One region of the Dyella marensis genome, then DNA from elsewhere that is predicted to be linked to it. Evidence: riboswitches for the same ligand, from Rfam matches in the RefSeq annotation. Region 1 holds a riboswitch; each other region holds the start of a gene.
The links. A riboswitch is a leader RNA that binds a small molecule or an ion and turns the genes downstream of it on or off. The one in region 1 is predicted to bind cobalamin.
Positions count from the first base shown of each region.

Region 2: another riboswitch for cobalamin. It lies ahead of metE (5-methyltetrahydropteroyltriglutamate--homocysteine S-methyltransferase); the one in region 1 lies ahead of ISN75_RS00560 (ribonucleoside-diphosphate reductase subunit alpha).
Region 3: another riboswitch for cobalamin. It lies ahead of btuB (TonB-dependent vitamin B12 receptor); the one in region 1 lies ahead of ISN75_RS00560 (ribonucleoside-diphosphate reductase subunit alpha).
Region 4: another riboswitch for cobalamin. It lies ahead of ISN75_RS21970 (TonB-dependent receptor domain-containing protein); the one in region 1 lies ahead of ISN75_RS00560 (ribonucleoside-diphosphate reductase subunit alpha).

Region 1 covers NZ_CP064029.1:145,077-148,278, forward strand. The annotation lists gene ISN75_RS00560 (ribonucleoside-diphosphate reductase subunit alpha) at 1-1,164, opposite strand, end outside; cobalamin riboswitch at 1,422-1,644, opposite strand; gene ISN75_RS00565 (peptidase C13) at 1,771-2,151, opposite strand; gene ISN75_RS00570 (alpha/beta hydrolase) at 2,218-3,078, shown strand; gene ISN75_RS00575 (amidohydrolase) at 3,099-3,202, opposite strand, start outside.
Region 2 covers NZ_CP064029.1:2,817,930-2,821,131, reverse strand. The annotation lists gene metE (5-methyltetrahydropteroyltriglutamate--homocysteine S-methyltransferase) at 1-1,136, opposite strand, end outside; cobalamin riboswitch at 1,337-1,570, opposite strand; gene ISN75_RS12085 (hypothetical protein) at 1,652-2,155, opposite strand; gene ISN75_RS12080 (hypothetical protein) at 2,130-2,519, opposite strand; gene ISN75_RS12075 (hypothetical protein) at 2,627-3,202, shown strand.
Region 3 covers NZ_CP064029.1:883,640-886,841, forward strand. The annotation lists gene ISN75_RS03770 (phosphocholine-specific phospholipase C) at 1-360, opposite strand, end outside; cobalamin riboswitch at 1,005-1,221, shown strand; gene btuB (TonB-dependent vitamin B12 receptor) at 1,338-3,194, shown strand.
Region 4 covers NZ_CP064029.1:5,001,337-5,004,538, reverse strand. The annotation lists gene ISN75_RS21970 (TonB-dependent receptor domain-containing protein) at 1-1,254, opposite strand, end outside; cobalamin riboswitch at 1,386-1,612, opposite strand; gene ISN75_RS21965 (TonB-dependent receptor) at 2,117-3,202, shown strand, end outside.

The sequences.
Region 1 (3,202 bases):
TTCCGCTTCGCGGTAGGCGCGCTCGAAGGTCTCGCCCCAGCTGTCGACGAAGTGCGGCACGATCTTCGGATCGAACAGCGACCAGTCGCCGTCGCTCTCCACGCGGCGCATGAATTCGTCGGGAATCCAGTTGGCCAGGTTGAGGTTGTGCGTGCGGCGCGCCTCGTCGCCGGTGTTGTCGCGCAGCTCGAGGAACTCCTCGATGTCGGCGTGCCACGGCTCCAGGTACACGCAGGCCGCGCCCTTGCGCTTGCCGCCCTGGTTCACCGCAGCGACCGAGGCATCCAGCGTCTTCAGCCACGGCACCAGGCCATTGGAATGGCCGTTGGTGCCGCGGATCAGCGAGCCGCGCGAACGCACGCGCGAGTAGGCCAGGCCGATGCCGCCGGCGAACTTGCTCAGCTTGGCCACGTCGCCGTACTTCTCGTAGATCGACTCCAGAGAGTCGGTCGGCGAGTCGAGCAGGAAGCAGGAGCTGAGCTGCTCGTGCGCGGTGCCGGCGTTGAACAGGGTGGGCGAGCTGGCCATGTATTCCAGCGAGGACAGCAGGCGGTACAGCTCCAGCGTCTCGCCGATCTCGTTGCCGCCCAGCGCGCAGGCGATGCGCATGAAGAAGTACTGCGGCGTCTCGATCACCTTGCGCAGCTGCGGGTGGCGCAGCAGGTAGCGGTCGTACACGGTGCGCAGGCCGAAGTATTCGAAGCGGCGCGTGGCCAGCGGATCGATGGCGTCGTTGAGCTTGCGCGCATTGGCGGCGACGAAGTCGCGCAGGCGTGCGTTGAGGATGCCCAGCTCCGCGCCGCGCGCGATCGACTGGGAGAAGCTCTGGATTTCCTGGCCGCTCACTTCCTTGTCGACGTAGGCGCCGAGCAGGCGCGCGGCGAGCTGGCCGTACTCGGGCTCCTCGGCGGTGAGCGCGGCGGCGGTGCGGATCGACAGCTCGTCCAGCTCGCGCGTGGTGGCGCCGTCGTACAGGCCGCCGATGGTCTTCAGCGCCACGCGCAGCGGATCGACCGCATGCAGGCCTTCGCCGCTGCGGGTCACCGCGCGCACGATCTTGTTGACGTCGACGATCTCCTGGCTGCCGTTGCGCTTGGTCACGCGCATCTGGCCGGGGTTGTGCGGCGGGGTGAGGGCGAAGGGGGTCTCCGCCACGGCTTCCATGCGAATGGACTCCGGCGCGGCGGCAGCTGCGTCGGCGGCAGGGAAGGCGGATGCGTCCGCGCGGTCGTCGGTGCGCTCGCGCGAGTCGGTGTCGATAGGTTGCATGGCATCGCTCCAGGCCAAAGGCTTCAACGACCTGCTCCCGCGCGCAGGGCTGAGACGAAGGCGGTGTAGGCGGGGACGGCCGTGCGGCGGAGCGAAGGCTCCGCGCCACGACGCGCCTCCCCGCGGAAGCCGCCATCACTCACCGCGGCGCTGAAGGCCGCGATGTGCCGGCAGGTCTTCGGACTCGCAGACATGGACCGTTCGCTGGCGACCGATCCGACCTACTCGCCCCCGCTTCCCAGCCTTGGAAGGCCAGTGCGATGGGAGCTTTCGTTTCCGCTTACCGCTGCGGGGCAGTTCCGGATTCGCACCGGATTCCCTATTAAGCCAATCCGACCGTGGGTCTGAGAAAGGCACCGACCGACACAACATATAGGGGTAAGGCAGGGAAGGTCAACCCAAGCCATTGTGCATATATCGGTGGATAAGTGGGGTAATTCAAGGCCTGGCGCGGCCTGGCGGCCATGCGAAAAATCTTGGCGATCGGTTCTGCCCGGGCGCTCAGGGGGCGATGCTGAAATCCACCTCGATCGGATACGGCGCCGGGCTGGCCGGCGGGGCCGGCAGCTTCCAGCTGGCGAAGCGGCTGAGCAGGCAGGTGGCTACGTCGGTGGGGGCGCGGACTTCGACCCGGCCCAGGCTGCCGTCGGCGTGCACGTCGGCGACCAGTACGAAAGGGGACTTGTCCGGCTTGGGCAGGGTGGCGATGCAGCCCTTGAGCGCGTCGGTGGTGCGGTCGCCGATCGCGGCCCACATCTTCTTCTGGTAGTCCGGCCCGTCCTTGGCGCCCTCGGTCAACTTGGCCTGCTGCACCCGCGTTGAGAAATCGTCCGCCGGCATGCCGGGCGCGGACAGCAGGGCGAGGAAGAGCAGGCTGGTCATGGCGGGGCTCCGTGCAGGAAAGGCCGCCACGTTACCGCAGTGCAGGCCATCGAAGGGGAGTGAAGCATGTCGACGACGTCGCCGAAGATCGTGGCCGCGCTGCTGGCGCTGGCCGCCACCGTGCAGGCCTGGGCCGCGGAACGCATCGAGGTGCCGCGTTCCGATGGCGCGAGCACGCCGCTGATGGTGTACGAGCCTGCCGCGGCGAAAACCTGCCCGCCGCTGCTGCTGGTGTCGCACGGTGCCGGCGGAAGTGAGCAGGGCCTGCGCTATGTAGGCGAGGCCTTGAGCGCCGACGGCTGGCGCGTGGTGGTGATGGGGCACCGCGAAAGCGGCCTGCCGGTGCTGAAGCAGGACCTGCGCAGCCATGGCTTCAAGGGCGGCATCACCGCCCTGGTCACCGATGCGCCGGCTTATCGGGCGCGCTTTCTCGACATCGACGCGGCGCTGGCGTGGTCGGAACAGCGCTGCCACGCATCGTTCAAGGCGCTGCTCGGCCATTCGATGGGCGCGATCACGGTGATGCTGGAAGCCGGTGCGCACAACAAGTTGGGGCTGGCGCCGAAGGGCAGCTTCGACGCCTACGTGGCCTTATCGCCGGAAGGGCCGGGACCGGTGTTCCCCGAAGGCGCATGGGCACCGATCGCCGCGCCCACGCTGCTGGTCACCGGCACGCGGGACCAGGGGCTGGGCGGCGACTACCGCTGGCGCATGCAGGCCTTCGATGGACTGGGGCCGGGCTGCCGCTGGCTGGCCGTGGTGGATGGCGCCAACCATATGAACTTAGGCGGCGGCCAGTTCGCCGCGGGTGCGCAGAAGAGCACGACGACGCTGGTGTCGGCTTATCTGGATGCGCTGCGCTCCGGCCGCTGCGGCACGCCACCGGCTTTGGCGGGCGTGTCGGTTCGCCAGAAGCCGGACGAGTAGCGGGCTTTCCATCCCCCTGCTCAGCTCGCTGCTTGCTCCTGGTGATCCGTTTCGGTGGCTGGGGCCTGCAGATAGTCCAGCGTCGCCTGCAGCATCGAGGTCATGCCTACCTTCATGGCGCCCT
Region 2 (3,202 bases), 2.6 Mb from region 1:
GCCCGTTCCAGCGCGGGGTAGGCGGTGACCACGCCCTTGCACATGTCGGCCACGGTGCGCAGTTCTTCGAGCTTCTGCCGTGCGAAGGCCAGCCAGGCGTGCACGTCGGACGGCAGCGACTTCTCCAGCGCGGCGTCCACCGGCACATGCAGCAGCGAACAGGACGGCGCCAGCCATACGCGCTGCTTGCCCACGCGTTCGATCGCCACGCGCGTCACGGCCATGGCGCGGTCCAGGTCCGCGCGCCACACGTTGCGGCCGTCGACCACGCCCAGCGACAGCACGCGTTCGGCGGGCAGCGTCTCCAGCACGGCATCGAGCTGGGCCGGCGCACGCACCAGGTCGACGTGCAGGCCGTCGACCGGCAGTTCCTGCGCGAGGCGCAGGTTGTCGCCGAGGGCGCCGAAATAAGTAGCCAGCAGCAGCTTCGGCCGCGCGGCGGCGGCGAGCGCGGCATAGGCCTGGCGATAGGCCGCGGCATCGTCTTCGTCGAGATCGAGTACTAGGCAGGGCTCATCGATCTGCACCCATTCGGCGCCGGCTTCGCGCAGCCTGCCCAGCAGTTCGGCGTAGACGGGCAGCAGGCGTTCGAGCAGGGCGAGGCGGTCGCTGCCGTCGGCGGTCTTGGACAGCAGCAGGAAGCTCACCGGACCGAGCAGCACCGGACGCGCCGCATGGCCCAGCGCCTTCGCTTCGAGGAACTGCGCCACCGGCTTGTCGTCGCGCAGGCGGAAGGTTTGCGCGGCATGCAGTTCGGGGACGATGTAGTGGTAGTTGGTGTCGAACCACTTGGTCATTTCCAGCGCGTGCAGGTCGAGGCCCGCGCGCTGCGTGCCACGCGCCATGGCGAAGTAGCCGGCCAGCGGGTCGGCGTCGGCCAGGGCGCGGTAGCGTTCGGGGATGGCGTCGAGCAGGAAGGCCGTGTCGAGCACGTGGTCGTACAGCGAGAAGTCGTTGCACGGCACGACGTGCGCGCCGGCCTCGCGCTGCAGTTGCCAGTGGCGTTCGCGTAGCTGGCGGGCGGTGTCCAGCAGCTGCGGGCGCAGTGCTTCGTCGCGCCAGTAGGCTTCCAGGGCTTGCTTGAGCTCGCGCCGCGCACCCATGCGCGGGAAGCCGAGATTGGTAACGGTGCTCATGCTGCATTTCCTCGATTCGTGGTGAATGAGGAACGAAGGAAGCGCATGGCCGCGAAGCTTCCGCGGACATGCGCGCGACCTTCGCCCCCGCGGGCGAACCGGGCTGGCGCAGGGTCGCGCAGGAGCGGACGGCCATGGCGTGAGCATGGCGCGCAGCCCCAGCCGCTTCCCCGCGGAAGCTCCAGGTCAGACAGAAAGCTCATCGCCTTCCGGCCGGGGCAGGTCTTCGGGCTCGTGGACGAGAGGCGCAGGCGCCTCGCCTAGTGCTCGCCGCTTCCCGGCCAGTCCACTGGCCAGTGCTGTTGACGAGGGTCGTTTCCACACACCGCTGCGGGGCAGCGCCGGAATTGGCCGTAAGGCCGCACCGGCTTCCCTTTTAATTGCATCCTTTCATCGCGATGAAAGGATGAAAACCACCAGCGGCGGGGAAATTAGGGGCAGGGACGGGGTTCCGTCAAGCGGAAGATCGTGAGGGGAGGTGGAGCAGCCCTCGCGGGGCTGCTCCGGGTGAAGGCTCAGCCCTCCTTGTACTGGCGCAGCGCGACCGGCTCCCAGCGTTCGGTCGAGGGAATGTCCCTGAAGGTCCGCACCCAGGCTTCGGGCACCTGCGGCTGCGGTATGCCCAGGGTGGGAATGGTGGCGCCGGCGACCGGCGCGCCTGGGTAGGTGGACCAGGGATTGAGCAGCACCTGGTTGGGGTTATTGGGAATGACCTGCTGCCGCTTCGGGTCGATGCGCGCCTTCACCGCATTGCCGTCAACGAACAGGCGCCATCCGCTGTCGCCGCCGTTGAGCTTGGAGTTGATGCGGTCGGCGGCCCAGTACCACTTCTGCGTGCTGCGGTCGTTGCACGCCACCACTTCCACCAGGCGGGCGTTGCGCTCGTTGACGGCAAGGCAGCGTCCGTCCAGGCGGCTGACATAGCGGTCGAAGCTGTCCAGGTACCACTGTCCGGCGCGGCGGGTGATGTCCCTGCTGCAGGACCGATCCCACTTACAACCACACCGAATCGGAGACAACCAGTTTCGGCTTCAACCTCGGTGCGGATGCGGAGAAGGCCCTGGCGGGCAATCCGGCGGCGGCGATCAAGCCGAGCTTCGGTTCAAGCTCGCCGCCACCTCGTCGTTGGTGCAGAGGAATGGCCTTGGCCGATCCTCCGGCCCGGTCGTCAGGGTGAAAACCAGTGCCGTGACCATCGACCTCGATTCGCCTTACCTGCACCGCGAACCGGTCGTCATCCTGCAATCCAAGGAAAACGCCGGCCGCTGCCTGATCAACGACGGCCGCGGCGCCGCGACCCTCGGCACCTGCTGGTGGTTTCCGGAAGAGTGCGCGCCACGGTGGGCTGGGCGTTCCTGCCGTAATCGAGCATGGCGTCGACAAGGTAGTACTGCGTGTATCCGATACAAGCGACGGGGCGGCATTGGGGAGCCGCGTCTGCGCCGCCCTTGATCAGCCCCGACGTCTTCATGATCACGTTGAATTGATCCTTGCTGGCCGTGGAGTCGCGGATCACGGTGATTTCGCGCGTCAGCGACTGCTCGCCGCTGCCGAACGTTGTGGGTGAATTCGACGATAGGCAGATGATCGGGGCTGCTGCCGTTGCCGGTGGCTTGCCTGGCTTGCCGCGATTCCAGCGCGGGAAGCTTGCCGCCGCGTTCGATGGCGGCGAGGTGGTCCGCCACGGCCTGCTGGAAATGCCGCACGCGCGCCGCCGTGTCGGCATAGGCGAGGCTCCGGTCGACGTCGGTGGAGAACACGCGTACGCCGCCCGGTTTCCTGGCATAGATGGCCAGGTCCGCTTCGGAAGCCGCGCCGAACAGCCTGGCGACCTTGCCGCGCGCATCGGCGGAGGTTCCCGCGGGGGTGAAAACAGCGACCGGCAGGCCGGCATCGAACAGCGCGCTGGTTTCATCCAGTGCCTTGTTGTACTCCAGCGCCCTGGCGTCGATCAGAACGACGTCGAGCGGGCGGTGGCTGGCTGGCGTGGCCTGGACGCGGTGATCGAACGCCTGGCCAGCGAGGCGCGCGTCGTGGCCTTCGAAACAGGTGTGAGCAGGGCGTAG
Region 3 (3,202 bases), 740 kb from region 1:
ATTGGCGCAGATCGCGCTGGTGGTCGCGGTGTTCATGCGGAACGGCAGCAGATAGCCGTCCGTATTTCCTGTGTAGGGCTGCTGCCACACGCTGCGCGCGCCGCCGGGCAGCGGCGCCGGCACGCGGTCGCCGAAGCCGCGCACGCCGCGCAGGCTGCCGTAGTAGTGATCGAAGGAGCGGTTTTCCTGCATGAAGATCACCACGTGCTTGACGTCGGTGAGGTTGCCGGTGCCGGTCGGGGAGGGGGCGGCCAGGGCCTGGCGCAGGGTTTCGGGGAGCAGGGAGGCTGCGGCGAGGCCGCCGGCGGCGGCGGCGGTCATCTGCAGGAATCGGCGTCGCTTGGGGTCGATTTCGCTCATGGGGGCGCTCGGGTGCTGCCTGATTGCGGGCTGTGGCTAGCTAATCGCAGTGGTGTTGCAGTGCCTTGCCAGCTGTGCGTCAGTGGGGAGACACATGGTGGACTGGGGGTGAAGGGGGCTAGCGAGTGGCGCGCCTTGCCGCCCCCTACTCGTCATCCCGGCGTAGGCCGGGATCCAGTGGCGATGGTGCTCGGTTGTCGCGTTGACGCGTATGGGTCTCGCCGTTGGCGAGGGTTTCGCCCCGCTGCCGCGGGGCGAGTTACTTTTTCTCTGCGTGCCCAGAGAAAAAGTAACCAAAAAGAGAGGGCACCCTGCTTGGCGCCCTCAGCAGCGCAGCTGCTGAGGGTCCGTGAGGGCTGGCCGGGCTTTTTGACAGGGCATCCATGCCCTGATCAAAAAGGCGAGGACTCCTGTCCTCGCCCCCTTCGGGGCCTTTTCGTCCAGCCCTCACCGCCGGCGCCAAGGGGACCCGGTAGAGCAAAAGCGCACAAGCGGAACGCCGCGGCTGCGCCGCGAGCTCTTCGCTCGATTTTCGCCCCACCCGTCATCCCCCTCTCCCCGCCGGGGAGAGGGTCGGGGTGAGGGGTCGGGGCTCGCCACGACACCTCCTACTCGTCATGACGAGCACCCCCTTGTCGTACTGCTAAGATGCCCGGGCCTGAGGTGACCGCTGGCCTGGCCGGTGGTTGAAACGGGAATCCGGTGCGCCGTATTGACGGCTATTCCGGAGCTGCCCCCGCAACGGTAGGCGAGACACGATCGGCGGAAGCCACTGTGCTGCGAAGCATGGGAAGGCGCCGGTCGGGGAGGCATCAGCCTTCGCTCGCGAGCCCGGAGACCGGCCTCGAGGTGAACCGGACATGCGGTGGGCGTGCTCCTGGCGAGCGCGCCCTCGTCGTGCGTCCGTCCGGAGCTCCTTCCGCCTGTCCTGCAACCGAAGCGATTCCGCGCGGGCAGGCGCGGTCCAGGAGCCACCAGTGTCATTGCATGTTCCGTCCTTGCGCCGGTCCGCGTTTGCGGCCGCGTTTTCCCTTGTCTTGCTTTCCACCGCCGCGCAGGCCGACGAGCCTTCGCAGGACCTCAAGGGCGTGGTGGTCACCGCCACCCGCACCGAGCAGAGCGAATCGGCCACGCTCGCCGCCGTCACCGTGATCGACCGCGCCGAGATCGAGCGCCTGCAGCCGCAATCCGTGGCGGACCTGCTGCAAGGCACACCGGGCCTGTCGATGGCCAACAACGGCGGCCCGGGCAAAGCCACCTCGCTGTTCCTGCGCGGCACCGAGGCCGACCACGTGCTGGTGCTGGTGGATGGCGTGAAGATCGGCTCGGCCACCCTGGGCCAGCCGTCGATCCAGAACATCCCGGTGGAGCAGATCGAGCGCATCGAGATCGTGCGCGGTCCGTTCTCCAGCCTCTACGGTTCGGAAGCGCTGGGCGGCGTGATCCAGATCTTTACCCGACGCCCCAGCGGCGCCTTCGAGCCGAACCTGGAGCTGGGCTACGGCAGCAACGACAGCTTCCGCGGCGCCGCCGGCCTGGCCGGCAAGGTCGGCGAGGGCTGGTATGCGGTGCAGGCCACGCACGAGGACACCGACGGCATCAACGCCTGCCGCGGCAAGCCGTCGCCGCGCGGCGCGGGCTGCTTCGTCAACGAACCGGACCGCGACGGCTTCCGCGACAGCTCCGTCTCGCTCAAGGGCGGCTACCGCTTCAGCGACGCCTGGGATGCCGACGCACAGTGGCTGCGCAGCTGGGGCTACAACGCCTACGACGGCTCCACCAGCAACCAGTCCGACGTGGTGCAGCAGGTCTACGGTGCACGCGTGCACTGGCGGCCGAGCCGCGATTTCACGCTCACCGCGAGCGCCGGCCAGAGCGCCGACCTCGGCGACAACTACCTCAACGGCCGCTACACCAGCACCTTCGATACGCACCGCGATCTCGGCTCGCTGCAGGGCGACCTCAATCTCGGCGGCGGCTTGTGGAGCCTGGGCTACGACTGGCAGCGCGACCGCGTCGACAGCAACACCAGCTATGCGCGCGACCAGCGCCTCAACCGCGGCCTGTTCGCGCAGTGGCAGCAGGCGTTCGGCGCGCAGTCGCTGCAGGCCAGCCTGCGCCACGACGACAACCAGCAGTTCGGCGGCAAGACCACCGGCAGCCTGCTTTGGGGCTGGGATTTCACGCCGGGCATGCGCCTCACCGCCAGCGCCGGTTCCGCCTATAAGGCGCCGACCTTCAACGAGCTGTACTACCCCGGCTACGGCAATACCGCGCTGCGGCCGGAAAGCTCGCGCAGCTACGAGCTGGGCCTGCGCGGCACGCCGGGCTGGGGCCTGTGGTCGCTCAATGCCTTCGAAACCCGCATCCGCGACCTGATCGCCTACGACGCCTCGCGCGGCGTGCCGGGCAATGTCGACCGCGCGCGCATCCGCGGCGCCGAAGCGGTGGCTTCCACCACGCTGGCCGGCTGGACCTTGCGCGGCACCGCCACCTGGCTGGACCCGCGCAACCGCAGCGACACCTACCGCGACAAGCTGCTGCCGCGCCGTGCCCCGCGCAGCGCGCGCGTGGATGCGGACCGCGGCTTCGGCGACTTCAGCATCGGCGCCAGCGTGTACGCGGCGGGCAAGCGCTACGACGACCTGGCGAACGGCTATCGCCTGGGCGGCTATGCGCTCACCGACCTGCGCCTGGCCTATGCGCTGGACCGCGACTGGAAAGTGCAGCTGAGCGTGCGCAACGCCTTCGACAAGCACTACGAGACCGCGGCCTATTACAACCAGCCCGGCCGCACCGCGATGCTCAGCGTGAGCTACCGGCCCGCGCAGTGAATCCCTTC
Region 4 (3,202 bases), 400 kb from region 1:
GAACGCCGTGCCGTACGAGGCGGTGAACTTCAGGCCGTTCTCGAAGCCGTAGCCGTAGGCGGCCAAGCCGGTGTCGTGGTTGCCGAACTGCTGGTTGTGGTCGTGGCGTGCCGACAGCTGGATCTCGTGCGGACCGAACTGGCCCTGGTACAGCGCGAACACGCCGGTGTTGTCGCGCTTGCTGCGCAGGTAGTCGGTGTCGCTCTGCACGTGTTCCTGCTGGTAGTCCACGCCGGCGCTGAGCAGCTGGCCCGGCGCGAGCGTCACGTCGTTCTGCCAGCTGGCCTGGTTGCGGCGCGAATACAGATGGCCGGCGGGCGCCATATCGGCGCCGAGGTCCGCGCGGTTGAGATAGTTGTCGGCGCGGTCGATGTTCTGGCCGGCGCTCAGGCTCATCTTCCAGGCGTCGAGCACGGCGAAGCGCAGGTTCGCGCCGGCCACCTGCTGCGAGCGGCGCGTGTAGTTCTGGAAGTCGCCGTCGTATTCGATGTCGCCCTTGCTCTTGAGCACGCTGGCGCTGAGTTCGGTGCCGCCGTCCCAGCGATAGCCGCCGCTGAGCGCGCCGTTGTAGGTGCGGTAGCCGTCGTCGTCCGGCTCGTTGGTGAAGCAGCCGCCCACGCCGGCCGCCGCGGCGCGGCAGGCATTGATGCCGCGCGTGTACTGGCCGCCCACGCTGGCGTTGAACCAGGCGTTGCGCGAACCGCCCGACAGGCCGAACTGGCCGTCGGCCAGGCGATGGCTGCCCACGCCTACGGTTACCGACGGCGTGAGCGCCTGATCGGGCTGGCCGTGGCGGGTGAAGATCTGGATCACGCCGCCGATCGCATCCGAGCCATACAGGCTGGAACGCGGGCCGCGCACGATCTCGATGCGCTCGATCTGTTCCACCGGCAGCTGCTCGAAGGCCGGAATGCCCGCGCCCACCGTGCCGATGCGCACGCCGTCGACCAGCACCAGCGTGTGCGAGGAATTGGTGCCGCGCATGAACAGCGAGGTCTGCTGGCCCAGGCCGCCGGCATTGCCGAAGGCCACGCCCGGCAGGCCGGACAGCAGATCCTGCACCGACTGCGGCTGCAGGCGTTCGATGTCGGCGCGGGTCAGCACGGTGACCGGCGCCAGCGTCTCGTCGATCGGCGTGGCCGTGCGGGTGGCGGTCACCACCACGGTGGGGAGCTGCCCGGCGTCGTTCTGGTCGGCGGCGTGGGCCGCGGCGAAGCAGGACAGCAGGGCGGTGGCCAGCAGGGTCTTCTTCATGGAGCGTTTTCCTCGGCCGCGCCTCGCGCACGGCCCATCGATGACGAGCTGGCGGCATGACGGAGGAGGAGGCGCAAACGACGGCAGGCGAACGGCACCGGCACGTGGTCCGGCTGCGCCCTCCGCGAGCCACCAGGAAAGATATTCGGGCCGGTCTCCGGGCTTGCGAGTGCGCTTTGCCGCGCGATCCTCCCGCGGCCTTCCCGCGCTCGTGGGAGCGCAGTGGCATGTCGCTGGAGGCAAGAACTGCTCGCTTACCGTTGCGGGGGCAGCGCCGGCCTTGCCCTCAAGGCGCGCCGGCTTCCCGTTTCATCCCTTGGCAGCGTGGCTTTGGGACACCCGAACGAACGCAACTTTAACGGGGAGGCCGGGTGGCTGACAACGCGGGGCGGAATGACCCGATGGGGGGGGCGCCTGTTCCTGCGATCATCATCGTTTCCCATGGCCGACATTTCTGTCATTTCTTGACGGTTTGGCCACCAAATATTGTCCGGAAGCAAGTTTCGCGAAGGTTTTACGCAAGCTCCGGGTAATATTTCATTTGTTTGCCTAAGTCATTGTTTCAGTGAGCTTCGTAAGCTTCGCGTAAGCGTAAATATTTTGTTGACGCCCAGCGATTTTCGCAATTATGTTCGGACCGCTTACCGCGGGAACTTGCGTGCGGCGCGACGAGGCTTGGGGAAGTTCTCTCGCTGCGATCCGGGGCTTACGAATGCCCCACACGCATTCTTGCGCTAGGCGTTTTCGGCGCCTTGCGCCTGTCGGCCTTCAGGCCATCATGGGGAGAACACAGATGATCAAGTACCAGCACGCTGGTCGCGCGCCGCGTTGGCGTCAGACCGCACTCGTCGTTGCGTTGGGAATGAGCCTTGCCGGAGTGGTGCAGGCGCAGTCGAACGCATCAGGCGTGATCTTCGGCCGCGTTGACGCTACCCGCGGCAACACCGTCCATATCGAAAACATCGACACCGGCCTTGCGCGCGACATCAGCGTCGACCAGTCCGGCCGCTACCGCGCGTCCTCGCTGCCGGTCGGCCGCTACAAGGTCACCCTGGTCAAGGATGGCGCCACCGTCGATACCCGCAACGATGTGCTCGCGGCGGTCGGCACCGGTACCGAAGTGAGCTTCACCGCGGCTGCGGTCGCGGCCGGCGAGGCGAAGAACCTCGAAGGCGTGCAGGTGGTGGCCAGCGCGCTGCCGGCGATCGACGTGTCGTCGGTCGACTCCCGCACCGTGCTGACCGCCGAGCAGCTGTCCAAGGTGCCGGTGGCCCGCAACGTGACCGCGGCCGCCCTGCTGGCGCCCGGCACCGTGCTGGGCGACTCGCGCTACGGCAACGTGGCTTCGTTCGGCGGCGCTTCGGCGGCCGAGAACCAGTACTACATCAACGGCTTTTCGGTGACCAACGCGCTGACCAACCTGGGTCTGGCGCAGCTGCCGTTCGATGCGATCGACCAGCAGCAGGTGTTCACCGGCGGTTACGGCGCCGAGTACGGCCGTTCCACCGGCGGCGTGGTCAACCTGATCACCAAGCGCGGTACCAACGAATGGAAGGCCGGCGTGATGGCGCTGTGGATTCCGAAGTTCCTCCGCTCCGATCCGCGCAACATCATCCAGCCGTCCGACAACACGCTGTTCCAGTACCGCAACGACAACAAGTCGTGGGTCACGGAATACGGTGCGTACATCAGCGGTCCGCTGATCAAGGACAAGCTGTTCATCTATTTGACCGGTGATTTCACCAAGCAGGAAGGCAAGACCATCGCCTCGGCCACCGCGCAACAGGTGGCGTATTACGACGTGAAGTCGCCGCGCTGGTTGGGCAAGATCGACTGGAACATCACCGACAGCCACATCCTCGAACTGACCGCCTTCTCGGACAAGACGACCGAGCAGGACCAGGTCTACGGCTACAGCTACACCCCGACGCTCGCCGAAGGCGCCAAG